4 regions of the Enterococcus sp. XAF26B05_ASV22 genome follow, and region 3 is predicted to be linked to each of the others. Evidence: predicted binding sites of a transcription regulator. Region 3 holds the regulator's gene; each other region holds the start of a gene.
The links. Region 3 encodes NrdR, which represses ribonucleotide reductase genes. Its sites were predicted from a motif close to ACACNATATATNGTGT; they were not measured.
Positions count from the first base shown of each region.

Region 1: the regulator NrdR is predicted to act here: its motif matches at 1,182-1,197, upstream of nrdH (glutaredoxin-like protein NrdH).
Region 2: the regulator NrdR is predicted to act here: its motif matches at 801-816, upstream of nrdD (anaerobic ribonucleoside-triphosphate reductase).
Region 4: the regulator NrdR is predicted to act here: its motif matches at 1,011-1,026, upstream of pnuC (nicotinamide riboside transporter PnuC).

Region 1 is NZ_CM161538.1:699,240-701,446, forward strand. It holds gene nrdE (class 1b ribonucleoside-diphosphate reductase subunit alpha) at 1-530, opposite strand, end outside; gene nrdI (class Ib ribonucleoside-diphosphate reductase assembly flavoprotein NrdI) at 511-888, opposite strand; gene nrdH (glutaredoxin-like protein NrdH) at 890-1,114, opposite strand; gene AC1PU0_RS03505 (FeoA family protein) at 1,597-2,064, shown strand; gene feoB (ferrous iron transport protein B) at 2,068-2,207, shown strand, end outside.
Region 2 is NZ_CM161538.1:837,793-839,999, forward strand. It holds gene nrdD (anaerobic ribonucleoside-triphosphate reductase) at 1-739, opposite strand, end outside; partial or broken gene AC1PU0_RS04180 (ABC transporter ATP-binding protein) at 1,046-1,814, shown strand; gene AC1PU0_RS04185 (ABC transporter permease) at 1,804-2,207, shown strand, end outside.
Region 3 is NZ_CM161538.1:1,278,009-1,280,215, reverse strand. It holds gene AC1PU0_RS06325 (replication initiation and membrane attachment family protein) at 1-1,175, opposite strand, end outside; gene nrdR (transcriptional regulator NrdR) at 1,188-1,673, opposite strand; gene AC1PU0_RS06315 (glycosyltransferase) at 2,028-2,207, opposite strand, start outside.
Region 4 is NZ_CM161538.1:969,479-971,685, reverse strand. It holds gene AC1PU0_RS04815 (deoxynucleoside kinase) at 1-178, opposite strand, end outside; gene pnuC (nicotinamide riboside transporter PnuC) at 191-901, opposite strand; gene AC1PU0_RS04805 (diacylglycerol kinase) at 1,206-2,207, opposite strand, start outside.

The sequences.
Region 1 (2,207 bases), 580 kb from region 3:
ACTTGGATCAAGAAACAAGAAACAAGCTCACCGCGACGTTTACGCCCAGCATTCAAGAAAGAAGGCGTTGCAGGTTGGTAACGTTGATGAATCATTTCATCAGCTAAAATTAAAGCTAATTCTTCATTGCCATCAGCGAAATATAATGCATTAAAAGCGACACGATCTTCATAACTTTCTAAGTATTCAGTTCCTTCGTTGTTTTTAAGCGCATATTGTGAATAAAACTTGTAAGCGGCCATGAATGATTTGAATTCAAACTGCTGTTCATCAAGAAATGTGTATAATTGTTCAATAAAAGCCATAGAATATTTTTCGATAAAGGCGGTTTCTAAATAATCATTGTCGATCAAGTAATTGATTTTTTCTTCTATAGTATTGAAGGTTCTTGTGTTAGGAAGAACATTTTCTTTGAAGAAAGCTTCCAAAGCTTCTTTATCCTTATGTAAAGGAATTTGTCCATCAACGGGACGGTTGATCTCGTTATTCAGCTTAAAATAGCTAACATCTTTAATTTCTTTTAGACTCAAGTTCATTCACTACTTTCTTAAAGGATTCCACGTCTTCGTTCGTACCGCTAAATTCAAATGCAAAAAGCATCGGAACGTTGTAATCACGTGCTATGTCTTTGGCTGTATATACAAATAATTCTGCGAAATTAAGGTTGCCGCCTCCTGCAACGCCTTGTAAGTTTTCTCGATTACTTTTGTAATCAAGAAAATCGTTCACTACTTCAGTGATCTCTTGGTCATAAGTAGGAACGACTAGAACAAAAGGCTCATTTATCTCAAAAAAAGGATTCGCAGGCTCAATTTCGTAAGCTGCTAAATCCAATTTTTTAATGAAGCGTCTGGTTTGTCCAGTGACTGAAAAATAAACAATTTTCATTTTAGCTAGCCAATTGTTTTAATTGATCAGGACGAAATCCTACAACTGTTGTAGCGTCAGAAGTGATAACCGGAACACTTTGAAATCCTTGTTCTTTTAACCATTCGATCGCGTCTGGTTGGATATCGATATTTACTTCTTCAAATGCTATATTATTCTCGCTCAAAAAGCGTTTTGCCATTTTACATTGGATACAATTATTTTTAGAAAAGATTTTTACGTTCATTTTTAATTCCCCCTCAATTAGTTTACTTCACTAGTATAAATCTCTCACGAAAAAAGTCAACAGTTAGGCACTACATATTGTGGTTGTTTTTTGTCTGAATACCATGTTTTGTGTTTTTGAAAGAAATATGAAAGCTCGTAATCTCTAGATTTAGGCGACTTTTCAAGCTGTTTTTGTGCTAAAAAAAGAAATTTATTAAATTTTGAATTAGAAAATATGGAGGCTAAAGCACAAGATATAGTGGTGAATGAAAGTAAGACACACTACAAAAATTGAGGCAAATCAGCGTGGAGAGTATTTTCTTACTATAGGTAGATAGAACATTGATTTAAGTCTCACAAACAGGTATACTTGATGAGAACGATTATCAGTATCAATGGGAGAATGAATGAAACTTTTTCACAAGATTTCGCTTTAAAAGGGAAATGATTGGGATGAATTATGTTACAAGATACTGGCTTTTAAAATAGGAGGATCACTAAATGTTGACATTGGCACAAGCAAAGTTGAATAAGGTTTATACAATTGAAGGAATTCAAGCGGAAGGTTTTGCCAAGAAACATCTAAATAACCTTGGTTTTGTCTCAGGAGGAAAAGTGGTATTGGTGAATTATTCTAGGGAGAATGGGATCGTTTTGCTACATAATAGTCGAATTGCGATTAATGTATCTGTATTGCAGCAGATTACAATAGTAGAAAAAAGTATCAATGAGGAAAATTGGCTATCGCTCGATCAATTAACAGTGGGGGAGAAAGCTCGCGTCATTGGGATTCATGGACAAGGTGCTGTTAAAAGACGATTAATGGATATGGGACTAACAAAAGGGGTGGATTTACTAGTCAGAAAAATGGCGCCTTTAGGGGACCCGATTGAAATCAATCTTCGTGGATACGAATTAACGTTAAGAAAAAATGAAGCAGAACTAGTCTTGGTGCAGAAAGAAGGATAAGGAATGGAAGAACGGCATATTGCGTTGACAGGAAATCCCAATAGTGGGAAAACAACGACATTCAATGCGTTAACAGGCGCAAATCAATATGTAGGAAATTGGCCGGGTGTTACTGTTGAACGAAAAGAAGGAAAGCTTAAAAA
Region 2 (2,207 bases), 440 kb from region 3:
CCGAGCAACCACCATATTGGCTAGATGCCACATTTGCGATAATTTGTGAAATTTGGGCAGTAGCTGTTTGGATCGATTTTGGTGCTTCGACTTCGGCATTACCGATCTTAAATCCATTATTTAGCATGCCTTTAAAATCAATCAAGCAGCAGTTTGTCATTGGGGTATATGGATGATAATCTAAGTCATGGTAATGTATATCTCCTTTTTGATGTGCATTTGCAACATGAGGAGGTAGGAGCTTCAGGCCAATCGATTTACCGACGATTCCCGCAGTTAAATCTCGTTGTGTGTTGAAGACATCACTATCTTTATTCGCGTTTTCATTCACCACAGATTGATCCTTGTTGATCAATTTGCTGATTGTAAAGTTGATATCTGTTGCTTTGCTACGCTCAAAATCACGACGAGTACGGTAATTGATATATTCTTCTGCTAGTTCATATTCATTTCTTGCTAGTAAAATATGTTCGACAATATTTTGGATTTCATATATTTTTACATCTTCAGAGAAACGTGCTGAAATTTCCTGATCGATTCGTTCAACAATTTCTTGAATTCGTTCATGGGCAAGCGGGTCTAAAGAACCGCGAATTTTTTGTTCAGCTTTGATCAAGGCATCGTAAATTTTTTGATCATCAAAATCAACCAATCGTCCATCTCTTTTAACGATTTTTATCGTGTGTAGGGTTGAATCAGTTGAACTCACTTCATTATTAGCTTGTTTAATCTCCATCATGTACTACCCATCTCCTCATAGTTTTATTCCTACCTATCATAAAACAATTCAATAAAACTTTCAACTATATATAGTGTTTAATTCAAAATTAAACCTACGTTTACAACTACATGTAGTGTTTATAAGAAATGAAAAAATAGTGAAAACGACTGCCTAAAAGGTTTGTGGAAATCGTCACAACGTTTTACCTGAAAAATAAATGATTGTTAAAAAAATTTATTATTACTGAATTGTAAGAGGAAACGATGTTCATCAACACGAAATATTGATATTATAAGGACAATGAATAAAACTGGAGCGAAAAACATGAAAAAAATTTTAGAAGTGAATCATTTAAGTAAATCATACGGCTATCGAAATAATAAAGTACAGGTATTGAATAATATTTCATTTTCTGTTGATCAAGGTGAATTTGTCGGAATCATGGGGCCAAGTGGTGCAGGAAAATCCACTTTATTGAGCACGATCTCAACAATTGCGTTACCGACAATCGGAACAGTTCAAATCGATGGTCAGGATATTTTAAAAATGAGAGACAATCAAATCAGTGATTTTCGCCGCAAAAAACTAGGCTTTATCTTTCAAAATTTTAATTTAATGGACACCTTGACTGTAAAAGATAATATTTTGCTCCCTTTGACTGTTGATAGAATGTCCTTGGTTGAAATGGAAAAACGCTTAGCACATGTTGCGAGTGTTTTGGGGATTGAACAATTGATGAACGCCTATCCAAATGCTATCTCGATCGGACAAAAACAACGAGTAGCTCGAAGCACGTGCGTTGATTACCAAACCTAAAATAATTTTTGCTGATGAACCAACAGGATCTTTAGACTCTAAATCAGCAGCTGAATTGCTACAATACATGACAAATATGAACATACAAGATGATACAACGATTATGATGGTCACACATGATCCTTATACTGCAAGTTACTGTAATCGCATTTTGTTCATCAAAGATGGTGTGATTTTTTCAGAAGTTGTTCGGCAAGGCTCTAGAAAAGAATTTTTTAATCGGGTGATCGACATGCAAGCAACGATTGGCGGAGGTGGTCGAGCGAATGATTTTTAATTTGTCTTGGAAAAACTTTAAAGGCCAATTTCTCAATTATTTAGTTTACTTTGTTAGCATGACATTTGCAGTAGTTGTTTACTATTGTTTTAGTGCAATCACTTATAATAGAACGTTGGCAAATAGAGTTGGACAAGAGGTTCATATCAGTGGGGCGATGAATCTTGGTGGTGTTCTCGTTGTGATCATGATTTTAGGGTTTATGTTTGCAGCGAATCACTTCTTTTTATTGAAAAGAGGAAAAGAAATCGGTTTGTATCATTTGATCGGGATGCGAAAAGGACGGATCTCATATTTGTTTTTTGTAGAGACTTTGATTTTAGGAGCCATTTCTTTAGTTACGGGGATTCTATTAGGTATTGTCTTGTCTAAGCTATTTTCCATGATTCTGGC
Region 3 (2,207 bases):
CTTTGAGCCCATTCATTAGCAATTCGATTCACATAGTCAGCTTTCAACGTAGGTTGCTTTTGAATATTATAAACATAATTGATTAATACATTGATTACACTGTTCGGTAGTCCTGATTTACTTACTAAATATTTAACCAGTGAACGTTCTTGCGGGGTTGTATACCCACCACGTTCATTTTTTAGTGCTTCTAAATAATTTAACGGAAAATTCTTCTCACTATCCATGATCATCTGAATGTCTTGTGTTGAGAATCCGTTCATTTTCAATGAGTTATACCGATATGTCTGCTGATCTTCTGCAGACAACTCAACCGAATCATTTCGTTGAAATTCACTTGGTTTTTGCTTTTTATCAGGATCAAAGGTTCTATAGACTACTCGCTCAAAGTCCTTTACAACGATCTTACTTGTATAATAATCAAATGATTTAGAACAAAAATCGATCATGTCTAATTCTGTAATGCCAAATAAGTTATGAAAAACAAATACTTCTTCTTTGAATCCTATACTATTATCTGGCAACTTGATTCCAAGTTTTTCTATCCCTTGTACAAAATATGCCCAATCAAAGCTTTCATTGACTGCACTTGGCTTTTGTGCTGGTCTTGGATCGTTAAAAGATCGTTCCATTTGGCTTAATAGCTTACTTTGAGAAATGATTTGTTCTTCTTTGAATTGATACACCTCTTTAAAGCTTGCTGAAACTTCTGCAAAACCAGTCAAATTAATAAATTTTGGTTTAAAGCGGTCAAATAATTTGTCCAATTTTCTTTGTCCTACGATGTTTAGAAGGGTTAACGATAATACTTCATCTTTAAAAAAACGTTCAGCTGTTTCAGGATGATTCAACCTGTATAAAAAATGTGCGCCAAGTTCAGAATCGTCTTTGACAAACGTTCCTAGTAACCCGATTCCTTCTAATTTCTTTCTAGCTGTTTGAATTTGTTTGATACTCATGTCCATCATCGTAATCAAATCAGCATGAAAAAGTGACTCACTGACACCAGACTCTTCTACTTCGGATAGGAGTGTCAAGTATAAACTAAAAGCTTCGGCACCAATAATTGGTTGATATAAAAGTGTCAATACTGCTTGTTCTTGATTGGATAACGGATACGATAGTGCTACTTGAAAAATACTTTTAGGATGGACTTCTTTCCAATTCTCTTTCAAGGAAAGACCTCCTTAATCATTGGTTGTGTCTGGATTTGAAGATTTTGCTTTGTCTACGATTCCTTGTAATTCTTTTAAGAACACACTCATATCTTTGAATTGACGGTAGACACTGGCAAAGCGAATATAGGCGATTTCATCCAAGTTCACTAAATCTTCCATTACATATTCGCCAACTAGAGTAGTTGAAATCTCATTTTCGCCTAAGCTACGTACTCTATTTTCGACATTGTCAACGATTTGCTCCATTTGTTCCATAGCAACTGGGCGTTTCTCAGCTGATCGGATCAAACCACGTAAAATCTTCTCTCTGTTAAATTCTTCTCGGTCACCATTTTTCTTGATGACTAACAATGGCGCTGCTTCAATTCGTTCAAATGTTGTAAAACGGTAATTGCAATTTTCACATTCTCTTCGACGACGGATTGCACGTCCATCGTCTGCTTGTCGACTATCAATTACGCGAGAATTATTATGATGACATCTTGGACAACGCATAGTGTTCACCTCATTTTATCTACTAATATCTATGTTTAACGTTTCGTTTTAATATACTTCCTATATTATAACATGAAATGCTTGAGAAACCAGCCATTAACGTTTACTTCTTAACCATTTTTTTCTTATTGTTGCGTTCTAATTTTAGAACGATTTTCTGCTTTTAAAAAAAAATAGGTGTAGGACAAAAGTAAAAATCACTTTTGTATCACACCCTAAATACGAATAAACGGCGGGAGTAGAAGCAACCCCTTCGGAAATAAGCTGAAATTCACAAAAATTTGAAAAACAATTTTCGTGAATTCCTTCTTATTTCTCGGGATTAAACGCTCCTGTCCCAGCCTCATTGTCATCTTATAGTTCTATTTTGTCTCGCGTTCCCCATCCTGTATTCCTATGGGTGATGTACCCCCAAATTCGAACAGGCGATAATACGAAGATTGCCCATAACACAGTAAAAGGAAACGCAAAGAACACAATCCATTTGTCCCTTTTTGCTAAATCGTTCCTTGGAATTGAAAGATATGCCAAGGA
Region 4 (2,207 bases), 310 kb from region 3:
TTAGGAAATAAATTTGTAATAAAAATGCATATTTTTTAGGATCAGCATAAAATAACGGTAAGACTTCGTTATCATCAACGGATTCATAAAAAGCTTCTGATCCTAAATGTTCTGAAATAATTTCTGTTAAACTTGATTTCCCTGCACCAATTGTACCTGCTAAAACGATCACTGCCATCGAACTCCCTACCTAATTAATTATTGTTTTTTTGATTTTCAACCAATGAACCATGCCAAAAATAGAATTGACAGTATACATGCAGTACATGACAAATAAGGCATAATCTCCCCCTGCATGGGTTCCTGCTCTAAACCATAATACTATGGAAAAAAGATTACCTAACAACCAAAAAATAAATTGTGACTGGTACCTTTTGATCATCAATAACATCGCTGTGGCGGAAACGCTGAAAGTGATAGCATCAAGCATTTGTTGTGCATCATTGACAAACCCTAAAACTGAATAAGCAACCATTCCAATTCCTAACCACACGACACACGCATATAACCATTGAATTCCTTTCAACGTTTTTACCTCTGTGACATTACCTGACCCATCTTCGCTGACTTTTAACCATGTATACAAGCCTGCAATATCCATAATTACATAAAAGCTTTGAAGTAAAACCTCAGCATAGACTCGTGTTTTAAACCCAAAATAACCTATGATCAATGCACTTATAAACCCAAATAGGTAATTGCTAGCCTTGCCTTGAGCAATTAAATTGACGCAAACAATACCTGATATCCCAGCTACTAATGTAATCCAACTAGAAGGATTGAAAATGAACGCTACTAATTGTACAACAATCATCGCGAACAAAAAAAGATAGTTTTTTCTTTGCCAGCCTTTAAAATCATTTATAATAACATTTAAACCCAAATCAAACAAACCTTTCATTTGCCAGTATTTATCATTTTCTAATGAGATGACGACTTATTAAATTTACCTCTGTTTCAAGATCAAGTCAATCTGAATTCTATCCAATTATTGATTATGAGACATTTTTATACAATATATTGTGTTTCCTAATAGTTTACATCTATATATAGTATAAAGAAATTGCAATGATGCTTTCAATTTTTGTATTTTAAGTCTACTCAGCCAAAGCTGATTTTTATGCTGTTGTTCTATCTGAGTCGCTGCACCAAAAAAGCATCCGAGACAATCTTGTCTTAGATACTTTTTTTGGTGCTTTTAATGATCAGCCAATTTTTCCATTATGATCGATATCTTCATCGGTCAAACGCTCGACTTCTTTAACGAACTCTTTACTCGTTTCTAGATACTCATCTTCTTCATCATAATCATCCAAGATGGAGCCCATGATTGCATTCGATGGAATCGCATCTGCATTCGCAAACATTTCAATGTGCTGATGTAAATTTGTGAATTCCATTGGTGCATCACCACCATATTCGCCATCTAAGTTGATCATCATTCTACTGTTCGGTTCAAGCGTCTCTGCACGTAAATGACTCGTTTTCGTGTATATCAGTCGGTTATCTTCGATATGTTTACCACCGTTTAACATTAGTGCAGCTAAATGCAAAATCTCAAAAACATTGGCTGTTTTCACTATAATCAATGAAAATTTTCCATCATCAAGTTTTGCGTCTGGTGCAATTTTTTCAAAGCCACCAACAGAGTTAGTCAAGCCCAAGAAAAACATAGAAGCATTTCCTTCATAAACACCTTCGTCATACTCCATTAGCATTTTAACTGGTTTCACTCGAGGTAGCATTTCTGCACCTTTCGCTAAATAAGCAAGATAACCAAAAATACTTTTAAGTTCTGACGGGACTTCATAAGTCAATTCAGTTAAATGACCACCAGCCGCTATGTTGATGAAATAACTGTCTTTTGCTTTGCCGATATCCATTTTGACCGTTTGATTTTTTTTGATAACTTCTGCTGCTTTGACAATATTATCTCTTGGAATTTTTAAAGCTCTTGCGTAATCATTGGTTGTTCCAGCAGGAATGATTGCCATAGACGGCCGTTTTTCTAAAGGAGCAATACCATTAACGACTTCATTGATCGTTCCGTCACCGCCAGCCGCAACAATTAGGTCGAAACCTAATTCTGCAACTCGGCGAGCTTCGTTCTTAGCGGAATTTTCTTCTGGAGTTGTGGCAAAAGCACTTGCTTCATATCCGCATTCTTCCACAATAGAAAGAATATCAGCTAGATTTTTTTTGACTAG